DNA from 2 places in the Parafrankia sp. FMc2 genome. Region 1 is predicted to be linked to the other one. Evidence: riboswitches for the same ligand, from Rfam matches in the RefSeq annotation. Region 1 holds a riboswitch; the other holds the start of a gene.
The links. Region 1 has a riboswitch for S-adenosylmethionine ahead of AB1460_RS23425 (aminotransferase class V-fold PLP-dependent enzyme). Riboswitches for the same ligand answer to the same signal wherever they lie in the genome.
Positions count from the first base shown of each region.

Region 1 (15,204 bases):
GCGGGCGGTCGCGGCCTTCGCCACGGCGTCGGCGATGACGGTGGGCGGCGAGGTCCGCCGCGCGTCGGGTCGTGAGCCGTTCTCCAATGATGTGGCCATGGCGCCGGCCTGCTCTGCGTAGGGGCCGTGTCCCGAGGTGGCACGGAGCTTGTCGGCGGCGATGGCGCCCCACTCCGTTCGGATCAGGCCGGGCTCGACGAGGACGACGTCGATGCCGAACCGCCTCAGCTCCAGGCGCATCGCGTCGCTGAGACCTTCGACGGCGAACTTGCTGGCGTGGTACCAGGCGCCCAGGGGAGTGGCGAACCGACCGCCCATCGAGCTGATGTTGATGATGGTGCCGCTGCCCTGGGCGCGCATGGTCGGCAGGACCGTCCGCGTGAGTTGCGCGAGCCCGAAGAGGTTCACGTCGAACTGGGCGCGGGCCTCGGACATCGGGACGTCCTCCACCGCGCCGTACGAGCCGTAGCCGGCATTGTTGACGAGCACGTCGACGCGGCCCTCGGCCGCGAGGATCTCGGTGACAGCCTGCTGGGTGGAGGCTTCGTCGGTGACGTCGAGGGCGATGGTACGCACGCCTGCGGCGGCGAGCTCCGCCATCCGGTCGACGCGCCGGGCGGCGCCGTACACGACGAAGCCGGCCTCGTGAAGGCGACGGGCGGTGGCGTCACCGATGCCTGAGGAGGCGCCGGTGACCAGGGCGACCTTGCGAGCCATGACAGTTCCTTCCAACGGGGGGACGGAGGAGCGGCCGGCCGCCGGGGTCGGACGTCGGGGCGGAGGTCAGGACACAGAACAGACCGGCGGTCTCTTGGAACATAAAAGACCGACGGTCTGTAGTCAAGAGACCGACGGTCTTCTAAGCTGGAAGGCATGGCAGGCTTCCAGCGCGCGAGGAGCGAGGTACAGCGCACGGAACGCCGTGAGGGCATCCTCAGGACGGCGGCCGCGATGCTCGACGAGATGCCGGTGTCGGCGATGAGCCTCAACGAGCTCAGCCGCCGCGTGGGGCTGGCGAAGTCCAACGTCCTGCGCTACTTCGAGTCGCGCGAGGCGGTCCTGCTCGACCTGCTGGCCGACGCCGCCGCCGGGTTTCTGGTCGAGATCACCGGGAAGCTCCCGCCGACGGTCGACCCGTCGGCTCCGGTGTCCGTTCGGGCCGGTGAGCTGGCGGCCGGGCTCGCCGCGTCGTTCGATGCCCATCCGAAGCTGTGTGAACTCCTCAGCGCCCAGGCCGCCGTCCTGGAACGGAACGTCTCCACGGACGTGGCGCTTCGGTACAAGCGGGGGGCGCGGGACAGCATGGTCGGGCTCGCCGCCCTGCTCCGCCGTCTCGTTCCCGAGCTCGACGAGCCGCGATCGGCGCAGGCGGCCGGTCTGCTCATCGCTCTCGTCGGCGCGTTGTGGACCCGCGGCCATCCCGCGCCGGCCCTGGTTGCCGCCTATCAGGTCGAGCCGGCCCTGGCCTTCATGAATCCGCCGTTCCGCGAGTCCCTCGACGCCGCCATCAGGACAGTCCTCCTCGGCTTGGCCGCGCAGAGCGACATCGCGGGGTAGCCGCGCACCACACGGCAGCTGTTCCCGCGACGCAACGGCAGCGGCGTTCGAACGCGCGGCCGGCCTCGAAGGCTGGGTCACCCTGCGGGTCCGGCTCACGGTCCTGCCCAGGTCACAGGCCTGCCCAGGTCGGGGTCCTGCCCAGGTCGGGGCCCTCGGTTATCCCCTGACGATCGCCATGAGTGCGGAGGCGAAGGGCTCGGGGTCCAGATCGCCACGGACGGCCAGTTGCTGACTGTAACTGCTGCACAGGGCCACGAAGGCCTCGGCGATTCGCCGGGCATCGTCGGGTTGACGGTCAGCCAACAGCTCGGCGACCGCCGTGCGCATCGTGAGGAGTTGCCGCTGGACGATCGCTGCGAGCGCTGGGGACACCGCCGCCTCGGCATAGATCTGGGCTACCAGCCGAGCATGGCCCGTCTCCCGCGCCAACGTTCTCACATGCTCAAGAAAACTACGCACAGCCTCGATGGTCAGCACCTTCGGCAGGGAAGTGCCCGCCTGCTCGCAGACAGCGATGACGATCTCGTCCTTGCTGGTGAAGTACCGGTAGATCGCCCCGGTGGAGAGCCCTGACTCCGCGACGACGTCGGCCATCGAGGTCCGGGCGAAACCGTGGCTGGCGAAGCGGGTGCGGGCGGCATCCAGAATCTGTTGCCGCCGGGCGTCGAGGTGCGCCTGCCCTACTCTCGGCATAAAGAACGACCCCTCGTTTTACTTGGTACGGTGCGGGAAGCCTACCTCGCGACGCATCCCCAGGAGCCCTCGTGCGCTACCAGACCTTCGGACGGCACACCGGCCTGCGGGTGTCGGAGTACGCGCTCGGGACCGCGAACTTCGGCACGGCCGACACCGGCGCCGGCCGGGACGGCTCGCGTCAGATCTTCGACGCCTTCGCCGCCGCCGGCGGCACGACGTTCGACACGTCCAACCTCTACCAGGACGGGCAGTCCGAGACCGTGCTCGGCGAGCTGCTCGGCAGTCGCCGGGACGACTTCGTCGTGATCACCAAGTACGGCGGGACGAGGCAGGACCAGCCCCGCCCTGGCACGACCGGCAACAGCCGCAAGACCATGATTCGGTCCCTGGAGGCCAGCCTGCGTCGACTGAACACGGACTATGTCGACGTCTTCATGCCGCACTTTCCCGACGGGACCACCCCGATCGACGAGATCCTGGCGGGGTTCGACGACCTGAGCCGCGCTGGGAAGATCCGGCACGGTGGACTGTCCAACTTTCCGGCCTGGCGGGTCGCCGGCGCCGCGGTCCGGGCGGACCTGCGCGGGCTCGCCCCGCTGGTCGGCATCCAGACCGAGTACAGCCTGGCCGAACGCTCCGCCGAGCGTGAACTGCTACCGATGGTGCAGGCCCATGGCCTGGGAGTTCTGCTGTACTCGCCGCTGGCCGGAGGTCTGCTCAGCGGCAAGTACCGGCAGGGTGGGAAAGGCCGGCTGAGCGTCCGCGGCGACGCCGTCGAGCGCACCGCTGCACAGCGTGCCGTCGTCGACGAGGTGTTGGCTGTCGCCGACGAGATCGGCAGCACCGCGGTCCAGGTCTCGCTGGCCTGGCTGCGTCGACGGGCCCTGGCGGCCCGGACCGCGCTGATCCCGATCGTCGGGCCTCGCACGCTGTCCCATCTCGAGCAGTACCTGCGCTCCCTCGAGCTGGAACTCGGCGAACAGCACTGTCGACGTCTTGACGAGATCAGCGCGGTCCGGCTGGGCACGCCGCACGAGGACGTCGCGGCAGCTCTGAGCCACGGCTTCGACGGCGACCGCACCCTGCTGCGGCCCCCGCACCTCCCCGTGATCTGAAAGGTGGTCAACACACGTGGTGATCTCGGCGAGGACCGCGGTTCTGGTCGTCGTTCAGTCGCCAGCTCTGAGCGTCTCGTAGAGAACGGTCCAGTTCTCGGTGCCGCGACCGGCGGCGATGGCTCTGTCGTAGTGTGCCTTGACGGCTCTCGGTAGCTGTGTGTCGATGCCCGCCCGCTCGCTCGTCCACACGATGTGGTCTGCTGTCGCGCCCATCATCTGTGCTGTGCTGAGGTCGCCGGGGTGCTCGCCGGCCTCCAGACGTCGGGCGAGGTCCGCTCCGTCTCCGATCATCGCCGGGATGGCGGTGAGGGTGGTCAGCGCACCGGGCAGGAAGTCGGCGGCCGGGACCCCGGCGGCGGTGACGAGCGCGGTCGCGTGGAGCAGGCTCGACAGCGCGGTGAGGAAGACGTCGAGGTGCGCCTGGTAGAAGAGCTGGGCCAGCCCCGGGTCCTCCCCGAGGTACCTGGGCTCGCCGATCAGCCCGAGCATCGGTTCGTGGACGTCGAACACCGCGCGCGGCCCGCTGTAGAACACATATGCCCCGGGGCCGCCCACCGCGGGCGCGGGCACCATCACGCCTCCGGTCACGAAGGTCGCGCCGTGTCCGGCTGCCCAGGCCGCCGCGCGCCGGGAGGCGTCGGGTGTATCCGAGCTGAGATTGACCAGGACCCTGCCGTCAAGTGCACCGGAGCCGCGAGGAACACCGGAGCCGTCAGGAACACCGGAGCGCCCCGGACTCTCGGCGACCGGGCCGAGGATGTCGTACATCGCCTGGTAGTCGGTGAGGCTGAGGATGGTCAGCTCACTGGAGGCGACCGCAGCCGCCGGGGTGGGTGCGAGCGTGGCGCCGCCGGCGACGAGGTCGTCGGCCCGCCGCGCGGTGCGGTTCCACACCGTCACCGGATGGCCGGACCGCAGCAGGGACGCGGCCATCGCCCGGCCCATCGGGCCAAGGCCGATGACCGTCACAGGGGGCAGGACGCCCTCGCCGCTCATCGGGTGTTCCTGAGCTCTTCGACGATGCGGGCGGTGCCCGCCCGACCGTGTCCGGCAGCGATCTGGCGGCGAACGATGTCGTGGACGGGCCGCAGCACATCGACCTGGACGCCCGCTTCGAGGCTGGCCGTCACCAGCGAGGCCAGTGCGGCTTCGGTGAACTCGAGGCTCTGCTGGCCCGCCCCGGCGTAGTCCCCGGCGTCCACCGTGGCGGCGAGACCGGCCAGCTGACCGGTCATGGCGGCGAGGAAAGGGGTCTGGCGTCGGGCGAACTCGGCAGCCGACACCCCCGCGGTGCCGACCATCGCCGCACCGTGCAGGAAGCCGGCGAACATCGTGTACATCCCGACGAGCATCGCCATGTCGCGGAGCGAGGCCATACCGGGGTCGGTCCCGAAGTAGTCGCTCTGCCCCCACAGATCGAGCAGTTTCCGGTTCTCCTCGAAGGCGGCCTCGGCACCGCTGTAGAAGATCACCGCGCCGGGGTGGCAGATCATCTCGGGTACGGCCATGATCGCGCCGTTCAGGTAGGTGACGCCGTGCTCTGTCGCCCAGGCCGCGAGCTCGCGGGCCTGGCCCGGTGTCGTCGTCGTCAGATTGATCATGGTGCGTCCGGCCAGGCTGGCGGCGACCGGATCGATCACAGCGTGCACGGACTGATGGTCGAGCAGGCACAGGATGATCGGCCCATCGCCGGTGATCGCGCTGTCCACGGTCCGGGCGACGACGGCGCCGCGCTCGCCGAGTGCCGCTGCCCTGCCCGGCGTGCGGTTCCACACCACGGAGGGTCGGCCGGCGTCGAGAGCGGCGGCGGCGAGCGCGCTGCCCATCTCGCCGAGGCCCAGGAAGGTCGTGCGGGTCGTCATGGATTGTCCCTCGCTCTGTTCGGCGGTCTGGCTGGCGTGCCGTACCGACCCTCCCTGTGAACCCTTCACACCGGCAAGTACCTACTATTTTGTTCAGTACTTACCTGGAGGTCAGTGTCCAGCTGGGGCGAGGTGGAGGTTCTGATGGTGACGAGTGCGCGGCGCGGTCCCTACGTCTGCGGCATCGATGCGGGTATGGACGTGGTGTCAGGGAAATGGAAGTCGCTGATCCTCTGGGAGCTGAACAACCACGGAACCCGGCGGTTCGGCGAACTGCGTCGCGGCCTTCCTGGCGTCAGCGAGAAAATGCTTGTCCAGCAGCTGCGCGAGATGGAGGAGGACGGCCTGGTCCACCGCGAGGTGTATCGCGAGGTCCCGCCCCGGGTCGAGTACTCCCTCACCGAGCACGGCACGTCACTCAACGACGCCCTTCGCTCGCTGGGGGAGTGGGGGAAACGACGCTGCGAACGCCTTGCCGTCGAGGGCGCACCCAGGTCCGCGGGCCCGACGATCAGGCCGTCACAGGCGTGAGCGTGCCGCTGGGTGGTAGGGACCGGACCGGTCGTGTCGGCTGAGGAGGTTCGTCATCGCCGTGGAGATGATCGCTCCCGCCTGGATGCATGAGCAGATCACGGCCGCGCAGTACGACTCGTGGTCCGAGGAGCAGTGCGCGGGCATCGAGATCGTGGCCGACATCGTCTCGCCAGGCTCCGAGTCCACCGACCGGTTCGTGAAGGCCGGCGAGTACGCGAGGGCCGGCATCACGTACTACTGGCGGATGGAGCAGCCCGCCGGCGGTGTCCCGCTCGTCCACACCCACGTCCTCGATCCGGCCACCAGGATCTACCGGGATGGCGACGTCCACGCTGGCGTGGTCACGGTGTCGGCCCCCTTTCCCGCGACGATCGACCTCTCCCAGCCGTAGAACATCGCTGAGGTCGCCCGAACACCGTCAGTTCCTGACGGTCAGCCGGGAGGCGACGGTCGGCAGATCGGCGTACGTGACGATGCCCGGCCGGGCGGCCACCACCGCGGGAATGGCGTTGACCACCGGCAGAGCGGTGATCATCGAGCCCATCGCGCTGATGGTTCTGAGGGACTCGCATGCCACGTTTCCCGCCGTCCGTCGCACGATCCGTAGCGGCTGGTTGGTGACTGTCGTTCCTGTTCCCCTCGGTCGGAGACCGAAAGTCTGCGGAGCCACACAGGCCGGGATGGGCGGCGGAGGCGCGGCCCTGGACAGCTGGCGTCGGGCTCGCTCCGCGGGTGCGCGGAGGCCGCTGGCCCGAGGCACGTGTTCGAGGAGAGACTGGGTCACCATCGCAGCCCTGACGAACCGCACGGGGTCTTCGGCGTCCTCGGCGCTTCGATGCTTCCGACGGCCTGCGTCGAGGCCGCGGCACGAAGGGTCCTCGCCGACCCTCCGACCAGCTGACAGGAGAACCAGGATGGAGACCGGACTGGCTGGTCGCACCGTGGTCGTCACCGGTGGCAACGCCAACATCGGCAGGGCGATCGCCCTCGCGTTCGCGGCCGAGGGGGCAGTCGTGGTCGTCGTCGGTCGGGATGAGGCGCAGGGCCGGCGCGTCTGCGAACAGCTGCGGGAGCAGGGCGCCGCGGATGTGCTCTGGCACGCTGCCGATGTCACCGACCGCGGCCAGGTCGGGGGCATGGTCGCCGCGGTGCAGGGACGCTTCGGCACGGTGGATGTGCTGGTGAACAACGTCGGTGGCAACGTTGACCTGGATGCGTTCGTCGACTCGGATCCGGCGACGTGGGAGCAGGACATCGCCGTGAACATCACGAGCACCCTGAACTGCACCCATGCTGTGCTTCCCGGGATGATCGCGAAGGAGGGCGGGCGGATCATCAATATCGGATCGACATCTGGAATTGTCGGCGACCCCCTGCTGGCGGTCTACTCGGCGATGAAGGGTGCGGTGCATGCGTTCACCAAGGTCCTCGCCAAGGAGGTCGGCAGGCAGGGCATCACCGTGAACGCGATCGCGCCCTACGGCACACCTCCGCAGAATCCCGGCGAAGAGGTCAGCACAGGTAGCCGTTGGCACCCGGACGGCGTCTTCGCGCGACTCGCCGCGACCCGCGGCGACGAGATGCACTCGATCGGCCGCAGGACTCTGCTGCAACGCCAGTTCGCCTTCCCCGCCGAGATCGGCGCCGCGGCCGTCTTTCTCGCCTCTGACGCCGCGGCGTTCATCACGGGCCAGGTCCTGTCCGTCGACGGTGGCACCCAGATCGCCTGAGGGCGCCGTCCGAGGCCTCGGTGCCTCGCCGGACAGAGGCCTCGCGCCGCGAGAAAAAGGCCATCGACTGGGTTCGGCGCGTTGGTGATGGCGCCCGGTGGAGGCACCATCGGGTGATTGTCCGGCCTGCTCGGCAGTCCTATGCTCTCGCCTGATCATGACAATCGGGCATGAGGTGTCAGATGAGGGAACTGGATTGAGTTCAGTGCTGCGATCTGAGCGGGCGGGGGCGGTTATAGCAGAAAAGGAAACGGATGCCTAGGAAACGTCGGCGAGGCGTACGACGATCCCGGGCGGCCGGGCGCACCGGGGCCGTTCTGGCGGTCACAGCCGCCATGGTGATGGCATTGGCGGGCTGCTTACCCTCGGGCGGCGGCGAGGGCCCGGGCGCAGTACCCGGGGTCATGTCCGCGCCCTTGTCGAGCACCACCCGGGCCTGGTGGGGTTACACCCGGGAGGCGACCTTCGCGTCGACGCGCTCCACCGTGTCGGTGTCTGTCACGGACGGCACCGCGCTCGACTGCTCGCTGCTGCGGCCGGCGACGAACGGCGCACCTGCCGAGGGGAAGTTCCCCGGTCTGGTGGTCGAGTTCACGCCCTACGCGGAGCTTCGAACCTCCTATGAGGGCGAGGCGGAGTACTTCGTGACCCGGGGTTACAACACCCTGATCTGCAACGTCCGCGGCACCGGCAGGTCCGGGGGCACCTGGCAGAACGCGGGGTCGGCGCAGGATCAGAAGGACGCCCGCGACCTGGTCGAGTGGCTGGCGGTCCAGCCGTTCTCCGACGGTCGGATCGGCATGTTCGGGGAGAGCTACGGCGGCCAGACAAGCTACGGCGCGGCCATCGAGCAGGCGCCGCACCTGGTGGCCGTCGCTCCGCTCCAGTCGCCGGCCAGCCTCTACGACGACGTGATCTACCCCGGCGGCATCAAGACCACCGAGAACGGCGCGATCGACAACTGGCCGCCCACCGCCCAGTTCCTGAGCCAGGGCCGCATCGACGCCGCCGCCGAGTACGCCACCAACCGCCAGCATCCGACCTTCGACGACTACTGGCAGAGCCGGTCCTTCGCCGGCAGGTATGACCGGATCAAGGTGCCTGTACTCGCCATGGGAGGTTGGATCGACGGCTACTTCCGTTCCGGCGCTCTGGCCAACATCGAAGGCGCCCTCGACCGCACCTGGGCTGTCTACGGCCCGTGGCCGCACCGCTCGCCGATCGCCTTCCCCGGTTGCACCGGGCTCTGCGACCCGACGGGTCTCGCCCCCGGCCTGCTGCTCGCCTGGTTCGACCACTGGGTGAAGAAGCTGCCCGCCGTCCCCATTCCGCCCAGGCCGATATTTGTCAGCTATGAGCGGCCCGACGCCGGTGGTGCCGGCTGGCGCGAGATCGTGAACTACAGCCCCCGCAACACCGTGGGCACCCGAACCCTTTCTCTCACCGGCGAGGGCACTCTGTCGGAACAGGGCACCGGCCAGGGCACGGGTTCAGGTGCGGGTGCGGGTGCGGGCGGTGCGTCATCCGCTCCGGCGGAATCCGCCGGGTCGCCGACCTTTCACCAGCCGGCCGACCCCACGGCTCCCGGGGGCTCGGTCACCTTCCGGACTGCGCCGTTGACCGAGCCGAGGGCCATCTTCGGTCATCCGACACTGCGCCTACGCGCCTCGCTGTCAGGTAGCGACGCGAATCTTTATGTGGAACTCCTCGACGTGGCCGCGGACGGGACGACCACGCTGGTGAATGACGGGTTCCTCCGGGCGAGTCACCGGGAGTCGCACACGTCGCCGACTCCGGTGGCGGTCGGCGCGGTCACGACGTTCGAGATCGGAATCCGTGCGAACCACTACCAGTTCGCCGCCGGCCACCGCGTCGCCGTCCGGATCTCGGGGGGCGCGGCCAACGCGCTGACACCGAACGCCACGCCGGTCGACGTCACCATCGTCACCGGCGCGGAAGGATCCGTCCTGCGGCTGCCGACCATCCCCCCGGCCTCCGCGACGCCGTCCGCGACGCCGTCCGCGACGCCGTCCGCGACGCCGTCCGCGACGCCGTCCGCGACGCCGTCCGCGACGCCGTCCGCGACGCCGTCCGCGACGCCGTCCGCGACGCCGTCCGCGACGCCGTCCGCGTCGATTCCGACAACCACAGCACCAACGGCCTGACCCGGCCGGACAGAGATCTGCCGGCCCGCACGCCTGATCACTGCAGGCGTGCGGGCCGGCAGGTGCAGCGTCCGTCCCGCTTTCTCGATGGTTCTGGTAGGGAAAGCGCGGCGAGAGAGGTATAGTGTTCGCGCATCTGCGTCGCCGACGGTGACTGTAGGTGCCGCTGCGCGCTTTCGTTGTAAGCGCGTCGCGCACGTGTTCGACCAGGTCAAGAGTGCCAGCGTCAAGTCCGGGCTTGCTGGCCGGCAACCCTCCTCCGCGGCGGGGTGCCCCCGGTTGTGACCAGGCCGTGTCGGGGTGTCCGGCTCGGCAAGTGCGGACCCTCGCCGGGGTCCGATGGACCCGAAGGAGCCACGGCCGTGCCCTCTGTTCAGCCTGCGCTGGATCAGGCCACTTCCGGGATCACCGTCCCGCTCGCTCGCCGAAACCCATCAGACCGGCCCATCCTGTCGGGATCGTCAGCCCCGCCCCCTGCTCCGCACCTGTCGGGCCCGGGGCGGGAGGCGTTGCTGCCCGTCGTCGGAGGCGACCTGGAGGTGCCGCTGGTCGGCGGGGGACGGGCCCGCCACACCAACCTCGACTACGCGGCGAGCGCCCCGAGCCTCGTCACCGTCGCGGAACAGGTCGCGCAGCTGTTGCCGTACTCGGCGAGTGTGCACCGCGGCGCCGGCTTCGGCTCGCAGGTGTGCACCGCCGTGTATGAAGGCGCGCGGGCGGAGGTCGGACGTTTCCTGGGTGCCCGGCGCGACGACGCCGTGGTGTTCACCCGCAACACCACCGACGCGGTGAACCTGCTCGCGCACTGCGTGGGGCATGCGGCCGGTCGGGCCGCCCGGGTGGTGGTCCTGGACCTGGAACATCACGCGAACCTGCTGCCGTGGTCTGCGGTGCGGCGCCGGGTGGTGGCCGCCCGCCCGACTCCGGAGGAGACCCTCGACGCGCTCGCCACCGAGCTGCGCGCCGAGCCGACCGCGCTGCTGGCGGTGACGGGAGCCTCCAACGTGACCGGGGAGCGGCTCCCGCTCGCCCGCCTCGCCGCACTTGCCCATGCCGCGGGGGCCCGGCTGTTCGTGGACGCGGCCCAGCTGGCTCCGCACCGCCGGATCGACCTGGCCGGCCTCGACGTGGACTACCTCGCGCTGTCGGGCCACAAGCTCTACGCACCGTTCGGTGCCGGGGCGCTTGTCGGCCGGCGTGACTGGCTCGACGCGGCGCCCCCCTACCTGGCCGGTGGGGGTGCGGTGCGGGACGTCACCGTGACCTCGGTGGCCTGGGCTGACGCCCCCGCGCGGCACGAGGCGGGCACTCCGAACCTGCCTGGTGCGGTCGCGCTCGCCGCCGCCTGCCGCGCGCTGGGGGCGCTGCCGGCGGACGCTCTCGTCGAGCACGACGAAGCGCTGCGACACAGGCTGGTGCAGGGTCTCGCCGGCCTGCCCGACCTCCGCGTCCTGTCCCGTTGGCCCGCCGCCACGGGCATCTCCGGTACCGGTACCACCGCCACGGGCACCCCCGACACCGGCGTCGGCGCCCCGGTCGGGGTCGTGACCTTCACGTTCGCCGGGGACCGCGCAGCGGGTGCCGCGACGGACCTCGCCGCTGCCTACCTCGCCGCCGAGCACGGCATCAGCCTGTGCGCCGGCCGGTTCTGCGCGCACCCGCTGCTCGACCAGCTGGGTGCGCCTGCCGGGGCGTTGCGGGCCAGCGTCGGTGTCGGTTCTTCCGTTGCGGACGTGGACCGGCTCATCGAGGCCCTCGACCTGTTCCTGACGTCCGGGCCGCGTTGGCGTTACGCCCTGGGCCCCGGTGGCTGGGCGCCGACCCCGGACGACCGCCTGCGCCCGGACTGGGCGGCTTCCGTCCCGGCCTCGCCCGGTCTGGCCGCATCGCCCTGCGGCACCTGACCGGAGCCCCTGCGCGAGCAGCGCGCCCGACTGCCCTTTCGGGCGTCAGCCGGGATGGTTACCGTCGTGGTGCCCGTGCCGCCCGTGCCGCCCGTGCCGCCCGCGCTGGACGTCCGGCTGTCCGGGCATCGTGGGATCGGCACCGTCCGCCGTCTGCCGAAGGAGCATGCCTGTGACTGTCGTCCGCTCCCTCGCGCTCTTCACGGTCGCCGCCCTGTTCGAGATCGGGGGGGCGTGGCTGGTGTGGCAGGGCGTGCGTGAGCATCGTGGCCTGCTGTGGGTCGGTGCCGGCGTGATCGCGCTCGGTCTGTACGGGTTCGCGGCGACGCTGCAGCCGGACGGCGAGTTCGGACGCATCCTGGCCGCGTACGGGGGAGTCTTCGTCGCGGGCTCGATCGCCTGGGGGATGGTCGCCGACGGCTATCGCCCGGACCGGCTGGACGTCGTCGGCGCCGCGGTGTGCCTTGCCGGCATGGCGATCATCATGTTCGCTCCGCGCGGCGGCTGACCACCACTGCGACCGGGCCTGTGCCGTCGGCCGGAAGCAGGGAGTCGAAAACGAGGCGGCTGTCGCGTGGACCGTGCACTCCCGCAGTCACGCGGAGAACATGCTCCCGTGGCCATTGAATTCCGGCGCGTGCCTGATCGGGGGCCGTTCCTGTCGGCTGCTCGACATAGTTGTCCCCGATACGGTCGTTGCCTGACGCCGACATTCTGTTGAATCCGTGGAACCCCGATTTTCTGCGACGTTGACATTTCTCGAAGGCGAGCGGAAAGTCGCCCCATTGGATTCCCGCCTGATCGTGGCGGGTGTTCGGGGATTGGATGGTCGCATCATGAGCATGCAGGTTCCGAAGGAGCGCTGGTGGTGTGGTTCGTGGCGGGCCAGGCGGGTGACACGCCGGCTGATCGCCCGCCTCGGTGAGGACAGTGACGGGTCTTCGCTCCGGGAGCTGGTCGCGGTCGCCTCCCGGCCGCGCGGGAAGGCGGCGCCGCTGGCTCACGCAGCCCTTGAAGAGGCATGCGAAGCCGATCCCGCCATCGTCGCCGAGCTGATCGGTGCATGGGTGTCCGGCTGGTTCTCCACGGCGGGCCGAAGGTACGTCATCGGTCATCTCCTGGCTTCCGTGCCAGCTGGGCACCATGGACCGAAGCCTCGGGTGGTGGCTTTTCTGGACGAGACGAGAAACCTCCGGACGGGCGGTGACGGCCACGACGTGAGGGTGGCGGAGCGTGCGTGTCGGGCCCTTGCCCAGGAGCTGTCGGAGCGGAGGAGATGGTCGCGGGAACTCGCCGTCGTCTTCGCGTCGACCGATCATCCCGGGCTGCTCGAGGCGCTCGTCCAGTGCTGGCTGGAGAAGCGCTACTCGGACTCGGGTGATGTGCTTCTCGAGGCGATCAGGAGGAACCCGAACCTTCCTCGGTCAACCGGCGAGAACCCCGCTGTGGCGATCATCAGGAATCGGCTCGATCTCCTGGATGTCACCGAATGGCAGACGGTCGACGTCATGCTGGACTGTATCGAGGACCGATCGCTGCCCGGCCTGGGCGAGGAGTGTCGGCGGTTGCTGTTGCGGCTGCCTCCGGGCGCCGCTCGGGACTACCTGTGCCGACGGGCACGGAGGAGCCCGGCGGGGCGTGCCGTGATGCGGGAGGCGGGCTGGCTTCCCAGCGACACCGAGGAGCGGCTGCTCTTCTTCTTCCTCAAGCGTGACCTGCGCTCGTACGCGGGCATGGATCCCGATGGCCGGCTCCTGCGCATTGCGTACCGGCGTTCCGACCCCCTGACACAGTCAACGATCAGGCAGCTCGTCCGGGAGCTGGATACCGCGCGCATCCAGCCCGCCTGTGCAGGCTCAGCGGGATCCGAAGACGCGGGCAGGCCGGGAACGGCGGTGCCCACAGAGGACGCCGAGCGGGACTGGGCCGGATTCGTGACCTTCGATCTCGGTGATTTCTCCGCCGATGTCGGCTGCGGAGCGGCCAGGGCTTTCGCCGCACCCGGCCGCCGTACCCGGCCCCGCACTCGCACCGGGCCCGGCCGGGGCGGGCGCAAGCGTCGTGGCGGCCGCGGATTCGTTACGGATGGCGGATGCGGGAGCGATTCCGCGGGGGAGCAGGTACGCAAATATGGCTGCGGACATGAAGAGAGCGGGTGTGGCGGCGGGTGTGGCGGCCTATGAGGGTTGGTTGGGCTGGCGGCGGTGCCCCCAGCGTGTGCTGCCGAGGAAATCCGTCGCTGTCCACCGATCCGTCGCACGCCCTGATGTCAGGTACTCGACATAGTTGTCCGCGACAGGATCGGTGATCGAAGCGGAAGGATCGGGACCACGGGACCCCGATAATTTGCGACGTTGACAAATGCGGGGAGCGGGTGGAAAGTCGCGACATCGCACTTTCCGGCTGATTGCCGCCGGCGTTCTCTGATTGGATGGTCGCATCATGGGGTTGCGGGTTCCGGAGGAGCAGCAGCGGTGGGGGTCGTGGCGGGCGGAGCGGGTAACGCGGAGACTGATCGACCAGTTCGAGCAGGATCGCGACAGGTCGTCGCTCCGGGAGCTTGTCGCGGTTGCCTCCCGACCGAGAGGGAAGGCGGCACCGCTGGCTCGCGCGGCGCTGGAAGCGGCCTGTGAGGGTGATCCGGGCCTCATCACCGCCCTGATTCATGAATGGGTGTCCGGTCGTTTCTCGGCTGCGAGTCGACGTTGCGTCGTAGCCCTGCTCCTGGTATCTGCTCCGGCCGCGAGCCACGAACCGAAGGTCCGGGTCGTGGCTTTTCTGGATGAAACATCCAACCTCCGTCTGGACGGTGACGGCCGCCGCAGCGTGACGACGGCGGAGCTGAGGGAGCGAACGCCCCGTGCGCTGGCTCAGGAGCTGTCGGAGCAGGGCGGGTGGTCACAGGACCTCGCCGCCGTGTTCGCCGCGACTGACCACCCCGCGCTGCTGGCGGCTCTCGTCCAGTGCTGGCTGGAGAAGCGCGGCTCGGGTTCGGGTAACACGCACCTGAGGGCGATAGCGAACAATCCGAACCTTCCCCGGGCGGTGGGCGAGAATCCGATGGTCGCGGTTCTCAAGGGCCGGCCGGACACGCTCGATCCGACTGAGTGGCAGACGGCCGACGTCCTGCTGGAAGGTGCCGGTAATCCACTGCTCCCCGGCCAGGCGGAGGAATGCCGGCGGCTGCTGCTGCAGCTTCCTCCAGGCGCGGCCCGGGAACATCTGTGCCGGCTGGCGCGGAACAGCGCACCCGCACTGGCGGTGGTGCGCCAGGCGGGCTGGTATCCCGAGGACGAGGCGGAGCGGCTGCTCTTCTACTTCCTCACCAGGGATCTGCGGTCCTACGCGGCCAGGGATCCTGATGGCCGCCTGCTGCGGGATGCCTACCGGCGTTCCGATGTCTCGACGCAGGCGGCGATCAGAAGGGTCGTGCGTGAGCTGGCCGCCGCACGCACCAGCGCCGCCGGAGTGGGTTCACGAACCGCTGGAGACGTGGGCGGCTCGGGTGACGCGGCGCACGGAGGGGGCCTCGAACGAGGCTGGCACGGCTTCGTCACCTTCGATCTCGTCGGCTTCTCCGCCGACGTCGGCTGCGGAGCGGCTCCGGTCCCCGTTGCTTCGTTCCGCGGCACCCG
Region 1 is NZ_JBFLUG010000079.1:145-15,348, reverse strand. It holds gene AB1460_RS23480 (oxidoreductase) at 1-717, opposite strand, end outside; gene AB1460_RS23475 (TetR/AcrR family transcriptional regulator) at 874-1,557, shown strand; gene AB1460_RS23470 (TetR/AcrR family transcriptional regulator) at 1,717-2,253, opposite strand; gene AB1460_RS23465 (aldo/keto reductase) at 2,325-3,371, shown strand; gene AB1460_RS23460 (NAD(P)-dependent oxidoreductase) at 3,426-4,370, opposite strand; gene AB1460_RS23455 (NAD(P)-dependent oxidoreductase) at 4,367-5,236, opposite strand; gene AB1460_RS23450 (winged helix-turn-helix transcriptional regulator) at 5,381-5,767, shown strand; gene AB1460_RS23445 (hypothetical protein) at 5,835-6,161, shown strand; partial or broken gene AB1460_RS23440 (dihydrodipicolinate reductase) at 6,189-6,314, opposite strand; gene AB1460_RS23435 (SDR family NAD(P)-dependent oxidoreductase) at 6,685-7,500, shown strand; gene AB1460_RS23430 (CocE/NonD family hydrolase) at 7,917-9,665, shown strand; SAM riboswitch class IV at 9,875-9,990, shown strand; gene AB1460_RS23425 (aminotransferase class V-fold PLP-dependent enzyme) at 10,151-11,569, shown strand; gene AB1460_RS23420 (YnfA family protein) at 11,742-12,077, shown strand; gene AB1460_RS23415 (hypothetical protein) at 12,406-13,752, shown strand; partial or broken gene AB1460_RS23410 (hypothetical protein) at 14,339-15,204, shown strand, end outside.

Region 2 (15,204 bases), on a different contig from region 1:
AGCGGGAGCGGATGACCCGCCGCTACGCCGCCGAGCTGGTGCCGCTGATCGGCCCGGACAAGGACATCCCCGCGCCGGACGTCGGCACCGACGAGCAGACCATGGCCTGGATCATGGACACCTACTCCACGCACACCGGTCACACCGCGCCTGGCGTGGTCACCGGCAAGCCACTGTCGATCGGCGGCTCCGCGGGCCGGGCCGGTGCGACCAGCCGGGGCGTCCAGCTCGCCGCCTTCGCCGCGCTCCGCGAACTGAACAAGGACCCGCGGGAGACAACGGTCGCCGTCCAGGGGTTCGGCAAGGTCGGCGCGCTCGCCGCCCAGTACCTGCACGACGCCGGCTGCCAGCTTGTCGCGGTGTCCGACGTCAAGGGGGGTGTCCACAACCGGGCCGGGCTGAACCCGACCGCGCTGATCCGCCACGTCGCCCGCGGGGGCGACACGGTCGTCGGCTACCCGGGCACCGACACGATCACCAACACCGAGCTGCTCGAACTGGACGTGGACATGCTGGTCCCCGCCGCCATGGAGGGTGTGATCAACTCCGGGAACGCGGACCGGGTGCAGGCACCGCTGATCGTCGAGGGCGCGAACGGCCCGGTGACGGCGGAGGCGGACAAGGTCCTGGCCGGCAACGGCACCGTGATCGTGCCGGACATCCTCGCCAACGGCGGCGGGGTCGCGGTCTCCTACTTCGAGTGGGTACAGGACATCCAGGCCTACTTCTGGTCCGAGGACCAGGTGAACGACCGGCTGCGCGAGCTGATGCAGCGCGCGTACCGGGAGGTCTCGGCGCTGGCCCGGGAGCGGCGGGTCAGCCTGCGTACCGCCGCGCACATCATCGGCGTCGCCCGCGTCGCCGAGGCGCATCGGACCCGGGGCCTCTATCCCTGAACTCCCCCGCCACCCGGGCGGCCAGCGCGAACAGGGCGTCCTCGTCGTCGGCCGGTGACGTCCGGTTGCGCCGCTGATGGCCGCAGCTCTCGCAGTGGTGGGTCAGAACGGTCTCCCGGGCCCGCAGCTCCACCGCCACCGGCCGCATCAGCCCCTGGCAGGCCGCCGCGCGGTCGCCCGGGTGGACGTCCACATGGCGTGACCACAGACAGGACGGACAGTGGTTGGTGTAGCCGTTGCCGCGGACCGCGCGTCCGCAGACGAGGCAGGCGAAGTTCTCGGGCGTGCGGGCGAACCGCCGGCCGGAGACGTCATCAGGCGGCTGCACCCGTCAACGGTATGGGGCCCACGGACTTTCGGGTGTACGGACTTTCGGGTGTACGTGACCGACGCGCCGGGTGTGTCCGCGGGACGAACGGGGATGTCGGACCCACGGGGTGAAATAGTGGGCGCGTGGACGCGGAGGGCCTGAGCGAGCGGGACGCCCGGGTGCTGGCCTTCGAGAAGCTGCGCTGGCAGCACCCGGGAGCCAAGGACGCCGCCATCCGCGCCGAGTTCGGCCTGTCGTCGACCCGTTACTACCAGCTCCTGCACGTTCTGATCGACTCACCAGCTGCGCTGGCCACGGACCCGATGCTCGTCCGCCGGCTGCAGCGGCTGCGTGACGAACGCCGGCGCGCCCGCTCAGGCCCCCTGGACGGCGCCGACGAACCCGGCCACGACGGTCCCGACGACGCCTGAGGAGAGCCCCGTGCCCAGTGGCTCCCACGACACCTTCCGGCACCGCGAAGGTGACCGCCTGCGCATGGCGGCTGCCACCGCCGTAGCCGTGCTGGCCGTACTGGCCGGCATCCTGCTGGTGAACCTGTTCAACGGCCCACCCGACTCCGACCCGGACGAAGCCGCCTCGGCCGCGCCCGCCGTGGGCACCCCGTCACGGCCGTCGACGCCGCCGCAGACCCCGTCGGGGAGCCCGACGCGGTCCCCGACGCCGACCGCCGTCCCGACGCCGCCGCCGACGCCCATGCCGCAGTCCGCTCCGGCGGAACCGCCGACCGCTGCCCCTCCGCCGGCGGCTCCGCGGGTCTTCGCCCCCGTCGTCGTGCTGAACAACTCCCGGGTGGCGGGCCTCGCGGACGACGCCGCCGACCGGGTGGAGGCGGCCGGCTTCCGGGTCGAACGGGTCGGAAACTACCTGTCCAGGTACAACGTTCCCGTGTCGACCGTCTTCTACGATCCCGAGGACGCCGACGCCGCCCGCACCCTGCTGGAGACCGTTCCCGGGGTCGAGCGCATGGTTCCCCGCGAGGAAACGAGGATCATCGAGACGGACACGCTCATCCTGGTCATCACCCGGGACTTCCCGGCCGGCGACCAGCCCTGACGGCAGCCCACCAGCCACTCACCCCTCACGTGACCGGGGAAGGGACCGTGACCGAACCCTCGCCACCCGCCCGCGCCGGCTCTCCCGCCACCGTCGAGCCCACTCCGACCCCGCGCACCCCTGCCGGCGGCGCGGGCCTGGCCGCGCTCCTCACGGCCCCGGAGAAGGCTCTGGTCGCCCTCGACTACGACGGCACCCTCGCGCCGATCGTCTCCCGGCCCGGTGACGCTGTCCCCGCGCCCGGTGCCATGGCGGCGCTGCGCCGGATCGCCCGCCGGGTCGGCACCCTGGCGATCATCACCGGCCGGCCGGTGGAGGCCGTCCTCGAACTCACCGAGGCCAAGCGGTTCACCGACCTGGACCGGCTGCTCGTCCTGGGCCAGTACGGCCTGCAACGGTGGGACGCCCAGACCGGGCAGACCGTCAGCCCCGAGCCACTGCCCGGGGTCACCGCCCTGCGCGGCGCACTGGCCCAGGCCCTGCTCGACGCCCCCGCCGGGACGTCCGTCGAGGACAAACGGCACGCCCTGGTCGTGCACGTGCGGCGCACCGCCGACCCGGACGCGGCACTTGCCGCACTCACCCCCGCCCTCAGCCGGCTCGCGCAGGAACACGGGCTGGAGGCGGCACCCGGCAAGCGGGTCCTGGAGCTGCGCCCACCGGGGCATGACAAGGGCGGGGCGCTGCGCGCACTGGTCGCGCAGCGCCACGCCCGCTCGGTGCTGGTGGCCGGCGACGACCTCGGCGACCTCCCGGCCTTCGAGGCCGTCGACGAGCTGCGGGCCGGCGGCATCGGCGGGATCACCGTGTGCAGTGACAGCCCCGAGGTGCCGGATGTGCTGCGTTCCCGCGCCGACCTGGTGGTCGGCGGGCCCGCCGGCATGGTCACGCTGCTCGAGGTCCTGGCCGACCGCATCGGAGCCTGATCTAGGGACCCGAGCGGATCTCCGCGAGCTGTGCGCCGAACCAGGCGCTGGGCGGCAGCGCACCGGCGACGGTGGCGAGCCGCCCGGCCCGGGCGCGCCGCTCGGCCGGGGGCATCGTCAGCCCCGCGTACATCGCGTCCGCGGTGGCGGTGACGTCGTACGGGTTCACCACGAGGGCGTCGGCGGCCATCTCCGAGCAGGCACCTGCCTCCCGGGAGAGGACGAGCACGGCACCCTCGGCCGAGACGACCATCCCCTCCTTGGCGACCAGGTTCATCCCGTCCCGGATCGGGTTCACCACCAGCACGTCGGCCAGGGTCATGGCGGCCAGTGACCGCGGGAAGTCGTCGCTGATCTCCAGGTGGACCGGAAGCCAGGTGTCCGTGCCGAACTCGTCCTCGATCTCGGCGGCGAGCCGCTGCACGGCCGCCGTGTACTCGCGGTACTCCGGCAGGTCGTGCCGGGACGGGTAGGCGCACACGAGGTGCATGACCCGCCCGTGCCACTCGGGGTGCGCGCGCAGGAACTCGCGGTAGGCGTCCAGCCCGCGGACGATGTTCTTCGACAGCTCGGTGCGATCGACCCGGACCACCAGGCGGCAGTCCCCCGCCAGTTCCCGCAGCTCGGCCGCGCGGGCGCGGACGTCCGGGTGGGAGGCGCGGTCCCGCAGCTCGGGGGCGTCCACGCCGAGTGGGTACAGACTCGTCCGCACCGAACGGCCGCCGGCCGAGACGGTGTCACCCTCGATCTGGGCGCCGAGGATCTCCGCACAGCAGTCCCGGAACGCCGCCGCCCAGGCGGGGGCGAGGAAGCCGAGACGGTCGGCGCCGAGCATGCCCTGCAGGATGGCGGCGGCGACGCTGTCCGGCAGCATCCGGAAGTACTCCGGCGGCGACCACGGGGTGTGGCTGAAGTGCGCGATGCGCAGATCCGGCCGGATCTGGCGCAGCAGGGCCGGCACCAGTGTCAGGTGGTAGTCCTGCACGAGCACGCACGCCCCCGGAGCGGCCTGCTCCGCGAGCGCCTCGGCGAAGGCGCTGTTGTAGTGCTCGTAGGCGGCCCAGTCCCGCCGGAACGACGCGCCGAAACTCGGTTCCACCGACGGCGAGTGCAGCAGGTGCAGGACGAACCAGAGTGTGCGGTTCGCGACCGCGTTGTAGGCACGGTCGAACAGCACCCGGTCCAGGTCGAGCATCTTCACCGAGGCACCGCCGGTGTCGAAACCGACCTGGTCGAGGCGCCCGCCCGGCGCCGAGCGGGCGGCCCTCCGGTCGGCCTCGCTGAGCGCCGTGCAGACCCACAGCAGCTCGCCGTCGCCGTCCGGGGTGTCCTGCACGACCTGGGCGAGGCCGCTGACCAGCCCACCGCCGCCGCGCCGCGCAAGCAGCTCGCCGTCGTCCCCGATGGCGAAGGACACCGGGCCCCGGTTCGACGCGACCAGCAGTTCCGCCTGGGGCGAACGCTCACCCCCCGGCGCCGCGAGCTCCCCGATGCCCGGCATGTGACGCACACAGCGGAGCGTAGGCCATCGAGTGCCGTGCTGTGGCGTCATCCGGTCAGGGAGCGGCGATGGCGGCGCGCACGGCGCTCGCCCAGCCGAGTCCGACCGAGCCGGCTTCCACGACCGCGTTGGTGTGCGCGGTGAGCAGCGCCGCGATCTCCGGATGGCGGATCGCGTTGGCCACCAGGTGCATCCGGCCCACCGAGCGGGCCATCTCCAGGTCGCTGGCCGAGTCGCCGATGGCGATCGCCTCGTTCGGGTCGAGCCCGCGCCGCTTGAGGTCGTAGGCCACGGCCTCGCCCTTGCTGACCCCGTCCGGCACCAGGTGGTACACGTGCGGGACCACGCCGAGATCAGGCATGTTGGCTGGCGAGATGAGACCGTTGTCACGCATGCTCAGCCACCCGAAGCCCGTCTCAGCGAGCCAGGCGTCGACCTCGGCGACATCGATCCGGCCACGGAGCATGACGTCGATCTCGCGGCCGGCGTGCCACGGTGTGTGCAGCTCCAGCCGGCCCGGATGCAGCCCGATCAGCTCGTCGAGCAGGCTCTCGGGCACCTGCTCGTACGACTCCGGCATCGCGCCGCGCAGGATCTCGCTCTCGATCAGGCGTTCGCCGTTCCAGCCGATGATCGCGCCCATCTCACCGATGAACCCGTCCGCACCGAAGATGCCGGCGGCCTCCACCAGCTGCGGCCTGGTCCGGCCCGAGACCAGGACGAGCGCGATGCCCGCGTCAAGCAGCTCCACGAGCGCGCGGGCCGGCTCGAGGGTCGTCGGGCCCCCTTCCGCTCGGAAGAAGCAGCCGCGCGGACCGACCATCGTTCCGTCAAGATCGGTGTAGACGACACGTACTGTCACGCTACGGTCTCCCTGCGGTGGTCGGACGGGTCACAGGCCTATAGGCAACAGCATGCGACAGACAGGTACGTGACAGCGATCCGACCGGAGAAACTACGGTGCACGTCCGCCCACACGCGGACTACAGTACGGACAGACAACTTCATCTGGCTCATCCAGAGGGGCAGAGGGAACGGCCCAGCGAAGCCCCGGCAACCACCGACGCATCCCTGCGCGGCAGGTGCTAATTCCGACCCGGGGCGCACGCCGGCGCCCGGGAAAGATGAGGAGTTCCCGCATGACTCTCGCGCCCGAGCGCGCCTCTCTCCCGAGCGCGGAAGCCGCAAATCCTGCCGTTTCGCTCTCCTGTCGGCACTGCGGAGCCACCTACCCGCTGTCCCCCACCCATGTCTGCATCGAGTGTTTCGCCCCCCTCGAGATCGCCTACGACGAGGACCGGCTGCGTACGGTCACCCGGGAGTCGATCGAGGCCGGGCCGCGCAACCTGTGGCGTTACGTGGGCCTGCTGCCCGCCGGGCACGTCGCGGAGCGGCGGGTCTCCCTCGACGCCGGCTGGACGCCGCTGCGCCCCGCGCCGCGCCTCGCCGCCGCGCTGGGGATGCGCACCCTGTGGGTGAAGGACGACAGCGCGAACCCGACCCACTCGTTCAAGGACCGAGTCGTCTCGGTGGCGCTGACCGCCGCCCGCGAGCTGGGGTTCACCACCGTCGCCTGTGCCTCGACCGGCAACCTCGCCCAGTCCGTCGCCGCGCACGCGGCGTCCGCCGGGCTGCGGTCCGTCGTGCTCGTCCCGCACGACCTGGAGGCCGGCAAGACCGTGTCGACCGCCGTCTACGGCGGCGCCCTGGTCGCCATCAAGGGCAACTACGACGACGTGAACCGCCTGTGCAGCGAGCTCGCCGGCGAGTACGAGTGGGCCTTCGTGAACGTCAACGTCCGGCCGTTCTACGCGGAGGGTTCGAAGACCCTCGGCTACGAGGTGGCCGAGCAGCTCGGCTGGCGGCTCCCCGGCCAGGTCGTGATCCCGATCGCCTCCGGTTCGCTGCTCACCAAGGTCGACAAGGCCTTCGGGGAGCTCGGCCGGCTCGGCCTCGTCGAGCCCACCCCGTACAAGGTTTTCGGCGCCCAGGCCGCCGGCTGCAACCCGGTGGCGTCCGCGTTCGCGCGGGGTGTCGACACGGTCGCTCCGGTGAAGCCCTCGACGATCGCCAAGTCGCTGTCGATCGGCAACCCGGCAGACGGCCCGTACGCCCTCGATGTGGCCCGCCGCACCGGCGGGGCCATTACCGACGTCACCGACGAGCAGATCGTCGACGGCATCCGCCTGCTGGCCCGCACCGAGGGAATCTTCGGCGAGACCGCGGGTGGCGTCACTGTCGCCTGCCTGCGCCGCCTGTTGGACGAGGGGCGCCTCGACCCTGATGTCGAGACCGTCATCTACAACACCGGCGACGGTCTCAAGACCCTCGACCCCCTCGTGCCCACCGGCGGCCCGACCGCGACGATTCCCCCTTCCCTTGCCGCCTTCGAAGCCGCGGGGCTGGGTGACTAGCAGCCAGCCCCGCACGTCCGGGGCTGGAGAAGGACGTAGAGCGATTCGTCGAGGTTCAGCGGACCCCCCTCGCGGGTGACGATCGCGCCCGGCGAGATGTGCTCTGTCCCGCGCGCAAGGGCGGTCGCGGGATGCCGCCCGGAGTCGATGGATGGCGCGGGGACCAGGGTGCGCCGATCAGGAAGATCCGCTGTGATCGTTCCGTGGGAGTTCCGCCGAAGCGTGACACCTTCGTCATGGATGTAGCGGTGATGTGCGCTGCAGACGAGGGTGAGGCCGTGCAGGTCGGTGCGGCCACCTTCGGCCCACGGGGTGAGGTGGTGGATGTGCAGCCAGCGTGTGTGGGTGCAGCCGGGGTACTGGCAGGTGCCGTGGTCGCGGGCCTGGACGGCCGCGCGTAGCCGGCGGGTGGGCAGTCTGCGGCGACGGCCGAGGCGCAGCGGGTTGCCTTTCTGGTCGGTGAGCAGGGTGCGGATCATGCCGTCGCACCCGAGGCGTTGCAGCACGGCGCGAGGAAGGGTGATCTGCGGACGGTTGTCCACCCATCCCGTCGCCTCGGTGGGGTCCTCCCGGCCGGTGGGCTGTGTCAGCAGGTCGCTGGCCTTCACGTGCACGGTGAGCGTGTGGGTGGGCTCGACCAGGCCCGGCGCGGCGTGGTGCAGGAAGGCTTCGGCGAGTGCGGCCAGGGCCTCGGCGTCACGTTCGGCGGTGGGTTCGGCCGCGCTGCCGACAGGACTCTGGCGGGCGGCCTCCATGGCGGTGATCAGCTGGGCGCCCTCCTCCGGTGCGAGGACGGCGGCGACGTGAACCATGCCGTCGTCATCGATGCGCCAGGTCACCCGCCGGGCGGAGCGGGTACGAGCACGGTCGTCCGGGTCAGCGGTGCGCTGCCGGTAGGCACGGGCCAGTCGTTCCAGCGCGCCGGCGGTGCAGTGGTGGGCGTGGTTGAGCCAGGTTTCCTCGGTGTCGGCTCGGGCGACCCTGGCGATCGCGCGGACCTTCGAGTAGGACACCGTTCCCGCGGCGAAGGCGGCGCGGATCGCGGGAAGCCGGGTGAGGGCGTGTGCGGTTGCGATGTGGTCACGGGCCGTTCGCTCGTTCAGACCACAGCGCCAGGACAGCCGGTGCGCGCAGGACCGCAGCCCGATCCCCGACCAGCCGCCCCGGCGGTCGAAGGCGGCGAGGAGGAGCAGCCAGTTGCACGTCGAGGAGGCGATGCGCCCGGCCCAGCCGCAGATCGCAGCCTCCAGGTCGGCCAACGGTACGCCGTCCGGATCAGCGGGAAAGCCGGTTTCCGCGCTGGCGGGCAGGCTGGTCTCGGGCGCTACGTGAGGTACGCCTGTCATGATGATCACCGGGCCAGGGGTGTCGTCGGTCATCGGACGCGGCCACCATCACACTCGCCTCCGACAGTTTCTCGACACCGCAAACCCACCGGAACAACAACGGACTTCCGTGGGCGGCTCCGCGGAACCCGCGCCCGAGCAACCAACCGGCCGCAGCCGAAGCGCGGAGCCCGCGGCGCCGGACCGAACACCGATCGTGCGGCGCCAGTCCGCGGATGGGTGGCGTTCAGCCGGATTTCCCGTGCGCCACACCGTCCGACCCAGGGGCACGAGCTTGCACTCTCCCATGCCGAGTGCTAAACAGGACCTGGCACTCTCGACATGGGAGTGCCAAGGGCTGAAACGACGAGGCCTCCTGGTCGTCCTCCCGCTCAGGCGGGGAGCCAGGTCGGGCCGTCCGTCGCGGGCGTCGTTGTGGCCAGGCCATCGAACTGCCATCCCCCTGGGAGGACCCAGACACCATGCCGAAGATCATTGCCTTCGACGAGGAGGCACGGCGCGGCCTGGAGCGCGGCATGAACCAGCTGGCCGACGCTGTCAAGGTCACGCTCGGCCCCAAGGGTCGCAACGTTGTCCTGGAGAAGAAGTGGGGCGTCCCCACGATCACCAACGACGGCGTCAGCATCGCCAAGGAGATCGAGCTCGAGGACCCGTACGAGAAGATCGGCGCGGAACTCGTCAAGGAAGTAGCGAAGAAGACCAACGACGTCGCGGGTGACGGCACCACCACCGCGACGATCCTGGCCCAGGCGCTTGTGCGCGAGGGCCTGCGCAACGTCGCCGCCGGCGCGAACCCGATGGGCCTGAAGAAGGGCATCGAGGCCGCCGTCGAGAGCGTCTCCGAGGAGCTCTCCCGCGTCGCCAAGGACGTGGAGACCAAGGAGCAGATCGCCTCCACCGCCTCCATCTCGGCCGGGGACCCGGCCATCGGCAGCATGATCGCCGAGGCGATGGACAAGGTCGGCAAGGAAGGCGTCATCACCGTCGAGGAGAGCAACACCTTCGGCCTGGAGCTTGAGCTCACCGAGGGCATGCGCTTCGACAAGGGCTACATCTCGCCGTACTTCGTCACGGACACCGACCGCATGGAAGCTGTCCTCGACGACCCGTACATCCTCATCGCCAACAGCAAGATCGCGGCGGTCAAGGACCTGCTCCCGATCCTGGAGAAGGTCATGCAGGCCGGCAAGCCGCTGGCCATCATCTCCGAGGACGTCGAGGGCGAGGCCCTGGCGACCCTGGTCGTGAACAAGATCCGCGGCACCTTCAAGAGCACCGCGGTGAAGGCCCCCGGTTTCGGTGACCGCCGCAAGGCCATGCTCACCGACATCGCCGTGCTGACCGGCGGCCAGGTCATCTCCGAGGACGTCGGCCTCAAGCTCGAGGGCACCACCATCGACCTGCTGGGCCGCGCCCGCAAGGTCGTCATCACCAAGGACGAGACCACCATCGTCGAGGGTGCCGGCGACGCGGACCAGATCGCGGGCCGGGTCAGCCAGATCCGTAACGAGATCGAGAAGTCCGACTCGGACTACGACCGCGAGAAGCTGCAGGAGCGGCTGGCGAAGCTCGCCGGCGGCGTCGCGGTCATCAAGGTCGGCGCGGCCACCGAGGTCGAGCTGAAGGAGAAGAAGCACCGCATCGAGGACGCCGTCTCGAACGCGAAGGCAGCCGTCGAGGAGGGCATCGTCGCCGGTGGCGGCGTCGCCCTGCTGCAGGCCGCCACCAGCGCCTTCGAGAAGCTGGACCTGTCCGGCGACGAGGCGACCGGTGCGAACATCGTCCGTCTCGCGCTGGAGGCGCCGATCAAGCAGATCGCGTTCAACAGCGGTCTCGAGGGCGGCGTCGTGGTCGAGAAGGTGCGCAACCTTCCGACCGGGCACGGCCTGAACGCGGCCACCGGCGAGTACGTCGACATGGTCGCCACCGGGATCATCGACCCGGCGAAGGTCACCCGCTCGGCGCTGCAGAACGCCGCGTCGATCGCCGGCCTCTTCCTCACCACCGAGGCCGTCATCGCGGACAAGCCGGAGAAGGACAAGGCCCCGGCCATGCCGGGTGGCGGCGGCGAGATGGACTTCTGAGTCCAGCTTTCCCGCTCTGCGCGAGCAAGGGGCGGTCCCGGCTTCGGCCGGGGCCGCCCCTTTCGCGTTTCTGGTCGGTCACCCGACCGCCGGGTGGGAGGTGCCACGGCGGCGGGTGACCATTCACGGGGCGCGCCGGGATGCGGGACGGAGCCGTCGCGACCCACGTATCGACCACGGGACAGCCACGAAACCCCTGATCGACGCACGTGAAGTTACCAGGCAGTAATAATGCTGACAAGACCGACGGGTCAACGCCTCTGACTTAGACAGTGGACGATGCAAGGAGCACGATGAACAACGTGGTACAAGCTCCCGCTCCGCTCCGGGCCCACCGCCCGACCCTCACGCTGCCCTCCCCGCCGGTCACCGTCGATGATCTGCACACGACCACCCAGGGCAACGCTCGCGTCGAGATCCTCGACGGGCTGTGCGTCGCCCGCCCGTGGCCGACCCCGCTGCGCGCCCGGGTGACAGACCGGCTGCGGGGGCTGCTCAGCGAGGCGGCGACGTCCGGCGCGCAGGTGTTCACCGGGCTGCAGGTGGAGTTGTCCCCGCGTTGCCTCGTCGTGCCGGACGTCGCCGTGGTCGCGGTCGGCGACCCGCAGCGGCGGCGGATCGCCGAGACTCCGTTCGCCGTGCTCGAGGTCGCCGACACCAGCACCCGGCGCTACGACCGGACGCTCAAGCTCGACCTGTACCGCGAGTTCCGGATCCCGGTCTGCTGGCTGGTGGACCCGGACGCCGCGACCATCGAGGCGTTCGAGCTGGTCGGCTCCGGCTATGTGCCGGCCGGCGTGGTGCGCGGCGACGAGGAGCTGACCGTCACCCGCCCCTTCCCGGTGACCGTGACACCGGCCGCCCTCATCGACCCGCCCGAGGACTGACCGGCCCGGCGGTCAGGCCAGGTCGTCGGCGTCGACGATGGTGTAGGCGTAGCCCTGCTCGGCGAGGAAACGCTGGCGGTGCGCCGCGTACTCCTGGTCGAGGGTGTCCCGCGAGACCACGGTGTAGAAGTGGGCGGAACGGCCGTCCGTCTTCGGGCGAAGCACCCGGCCGAGCCGCTGGGCCTCCTCCTGCCGCGAGCCGAAGGTGCCGCTGACCTGGATCGCCACCCCGGCTTCGGGCAGGTCGATCGACACGTTGGCCACCTTCGAGACCACCAGCGTCGTGATCTCCCCGGTGCGGAAGGCCTCGAACAGGCGCTCGCGCTCCTTGTTCCGGGTGGATCCCTGGATGACCGGCGCGTCGAGCAGCCGCCCGAGCTCGTCGAGCTGGTCCAGGTAGGCGCCGATGACCAGGACCCGGTCGTCCGCGTGCCGCTCGACAAGCCGGCGCACCACGGTGCTCTTGCTGTGTGCGGTGGAGCAGACCCGGTAGCGCTCCTCGGGTTCGGCGACGGCGTAGGTCATCCGCTCGTCGTCGGTGAGGGTGACTCGCACCTCGGTGCATTCCGCGGGCGCGATCCAGCCCTGTGCCTCGATCTCCCGCCACGGCGCGTCGTAGCGCTTTGGGCCGATCAGGGAGAACACGTCGCCCTCCCGCCCGTCCTCGCGGATGAGGGTGGCGGTGAGGCCGAGCCGCCGGCGTGACTGGATGTCGGCCGTCATCCGGAACACCGGCGCGGGCAGCAGGTGCACCTCGTCGTAGACGATGAGACCCCAGTCGCGGGCGCTGAACAGCTCCAGGTGCAGGTACTCGCCCTTGCGGCGTGCCGTCATCACCTGGTAGGTCGCGATCGTGACCGGGCGGATCTCCTTGCGTTCGCCGGAGTACTCGCCGATCTCGTCCTCGGTGAGGGACGTCCGGCGCAGCAGCTCGGTGCGCCACTGGCGGCCCGCGACGGTGTTGGTGACCAGGATCAGCGTGGTGGCGCCGGCCCGGGCCATCGCCGCGGCGCCGACGACGGTCTTGCCCGCCCCGCTGGGCAGCACGACCACACCAGAGCCGCCCTCCCAGAAGCCGGCGACCGCCCCCTTCTGGTAGTCGCGCATGGACCAGCCGTCCTGGCGCAGCTCGATCGGGTGCTTCTCCCCGTCGACGTAGCCGGCGAGATCCTCGGCGGGCCAGCCGACCTTGAGCAGGGCCTGCTTGAGTCGCCCCCGCTCGGACGGGTGGACGGCGATCGTGTCGTCGTCGAGCCGCGTGCCGAGCATCGGCGCGACCCGCTTCGACCGGGTGACCTCGGTGAGGACCGCGCGGTCGAACGCACGCATCACGAGGCCGTGCACCGGGTCCTGTTCCAGCCGCAGCCGGCCGTAGCGGTCCATGGTGTCGGCGACGTCGACCAGCAGCGCGTTGGGCACGGCGTAGCGCGAGTAGCGGACGAGAGCGTCGACGACCTGCTCCGCGTCGTGACCGGCGGCGCGCGCGTTCCACAGTGCGAGCGGCGTCACCCGGTAGGTGTGCACGTGCTCGGGGGACCGCTCCAGCTCGGCGAAGGGTGCGATCGCCGCACGGGCCTGGCTGGCGAGCGGGTGATCGACCTCCAGCAGCAGGGTCTTGTCCGACTGGACGATCAGGGGGCCGTCCGGCAAGCCGCCACCGCCTTCCGCAGTTCTGGTTCCGTCGCGACGCATCCGACGGTACAGCCGGCAGCGGCCGGTGCTCGACCCGCCGCTCAGGCGGGCTCGTCCGCGGTGGGGGGCACGATCCAGTCGCTGGCCTCGGGCACCGGCGGCGACTCGAACGATCCCTGGATCTCCGCGACCCGGGTGATCCGGTGCAGAGCGAAGCGGCGGGGGGCCGCGCTGCGCTCGTCCCAGGCGGTGAGCCAGCCGCCGTCCAGCTGGCTCGGCCGCACCACCCGGTCGCTGGGCGTCCCCTGCTGGTCGACGTAGCCGAGCAGGACCCGCCGGCCGTCGCGCACCGCGCCCTGCAGGGTGACCAGGATGAGCGGTGCGGAGCGGACGGACGTGAGGTCCTCGCCCGCGGACTCCCGCGCCGCGCGGGCGGCGCGCGCGATGTCGTCACCCCGCCGGACCAGTCGGACGACGTCCAGCAGCTGCTCGGGGTTCCCACGGCCGCCCGCGGCACCGCCGGGACCGGCGGCGCCGGCGGGGATGCGCGGTCGGGCGGGGGTCCGGTGCACCTCGGGGCGGGGCAGCACGATCCGCCCGTCCGGGGCCTCGGCGACGGGGGCGAAACCGGCAGCGCGCAGCCCCTCCAGCAGCTCCGCGACGGGCAACGAGGAGATCGCGATCGTCGGGGCCACCCGGCGCATCGCCAGCGCCTGGGTGTGCCGGGAGGCGACGACCTCGGTGAGCAGCGCCAGGTCGTCGCAGCGCAGGTAGGACGCGGCCGGCCCGGACCGCAGGCGGCCGTGCCGCCGGGCCGTGTCGTCGATCAGGTACGTCAGGGTCTGCGGGACGCCGCCGCGCGCCAGCGAGCGGAGAAGTTCGTGCAGGTCCTCGGCCGCGCTGCCCGCGTCCATCGCGCGCCGCAGCGAGGCCTCGGTGAACCGGTAGACGGTGGCCGCTCCGGCCGACTCGATGTCGGCCATCCGGGCCAGCTCACCGGCGACCCGCGGCACCAACGGGCCGGGGGCGACGGCGGTCAGGTCCGCCTGGATGAGCAGCTCCTCGACGGGTTCGGGCAGCAGCGGTTCCATCGCGTCCGCGAGCTGGCGGATCAGGCCCTCGCCACCGCCGGCCGCGCCCCGGTCGGCGACCAGGCGCCCGGGTGTGCTCGGCACGCCGCGACCGGTGAGGCCGAGCAGCTCCGCCTCTGCCATCGTCCCGTCGATCACGCTGTCGAGCAGCGCGCCGGTGCGGCGGGGCGTGTGCCAGGTGAGCCGCGCGCGAACGGAGTCGGCGGTCGGTGCGACCCCGTCCGGCGCGGCGGCGATCGCGCGCAGCACCTCGGCTCGCAGTTCCGGCACGCCGGGGCGCCGGGTGTCGAAGGACATCGCGGCGAGCTGGCGCCCCCGCTCGTCCCGCCCCCCGACCAGCCAGGACGCCGACGGTGAGCGCAGCCAGCCCTCCGCGAGGACGGCCCAGCGCTCGGCCACCGACTCGGTGCACCAGCGGTCGTAGGCGTTGGTGGGCACGAACTGCACCTCGGTGCCCGGGGTGGCATCCACCAGCCCGGCGGCGGCGGCCGTCTCGATGACCAGCGCCGCCGCCGGCTCCGGCAGATCCATCAGACGGGCACCGGCGCGCAGGTCACGCACACTGAGTCCACCCGTGCGCAGCGGCGTGACCGGCACGGACCCCCAGGCCGTCAGCAGCGTGGTCACCGCCCGCACCAGCGCTTCGGCGGCCAGTGCGGCGGCCGGGTCGGCAGCACCCGCGCCCACCTCACGGCCGGTGACCTCCGGCGGCTCGGGATGCAGCTCGCCGGCCGGGCGATCTCCACGCAGCAGCAGGCCCACCTCCCGCGGCAGCTCCACGGTGGCGGCGTCGATGCCGACCAGCAGCCCGCGGGCGAGCAGCTCCTCGACCGGGCTGCGCGCCGCTGCCACATCGAGGAGCCGCTCGGCGTCGTTCGTCGCGCCGAGCGCCGGACCACCCGCAAGACGTCCGGCGACCTCCCGGGCCCGCGGCGAGCACCCGTCGAGCAGGGCGGCGGCCCGAGCGGGCTCGGCGAGCACGGCGGACACCATCTCGATGAGGCCTTCGCGCCGGCTCTGCTCGGCGACCACCGACGTGTCGG
Region 2 is NZ_JBFLUG010000044.1:989-16,192, reverse strand. It holds gene AB1460_RS17115 (Glu/Leu/Phe/Val family dehydrogenase) at 1-896, shown strand, start outside; gene AB1460_RS17110 (RNHCP domain-containing protein) at 841-1,224, opposite strand; gene AB1460_RS17105 (DUF3263 domain-containing protein) at 1,350-1,637, shown strand; gene AB1460_RS17100 (LytR C-terminal domain-containing protein) at 1,648-2,280, shown strand; gene otsB (trehalose-phosphatase) at 2,328-3,206, shown strand; gene AB1460_RS17090 (alpha,alpha-trehalose-phosphate synthase (UDP-forming)) at 3,208-4,707, opposite strand; gene AB1460_RS17085 (HAD family hydrolase) at 4,763-5,569, opposite strand; SAM riboswitch class I at 5,718-5,838, shown strand; gene thrC (threonine synthase) at 5,847-7,121, shown strand; gene AB1460_RS17075 (HNH endonuclease signature motif containing protein) at 7,118-8,500, opposite strand; gene groL (chaperonin GroEL) at 8,929-10,551, shown strand; gene AB1460_RS17065 (Uma2 family endonuclease) at 10,845-11,438, shown strand; gene AB1460_RS17060 (DNA repair helicase XPB) at 11,451-13,088, opposite strand; gene AB1460_RS17055 (helicase-associated domain-containing protein) at 13,172-15,204, opposite strand, start outside.
Region 2: linked by a shared signal. The riboswitch ahead of thrC (threonine synthase) and the one ahead of AB1460_RS23425 (aminotransferase class V-fold PLP-dependent enzyme) in region 1 are both predicted to bind S-adenosylmethionine.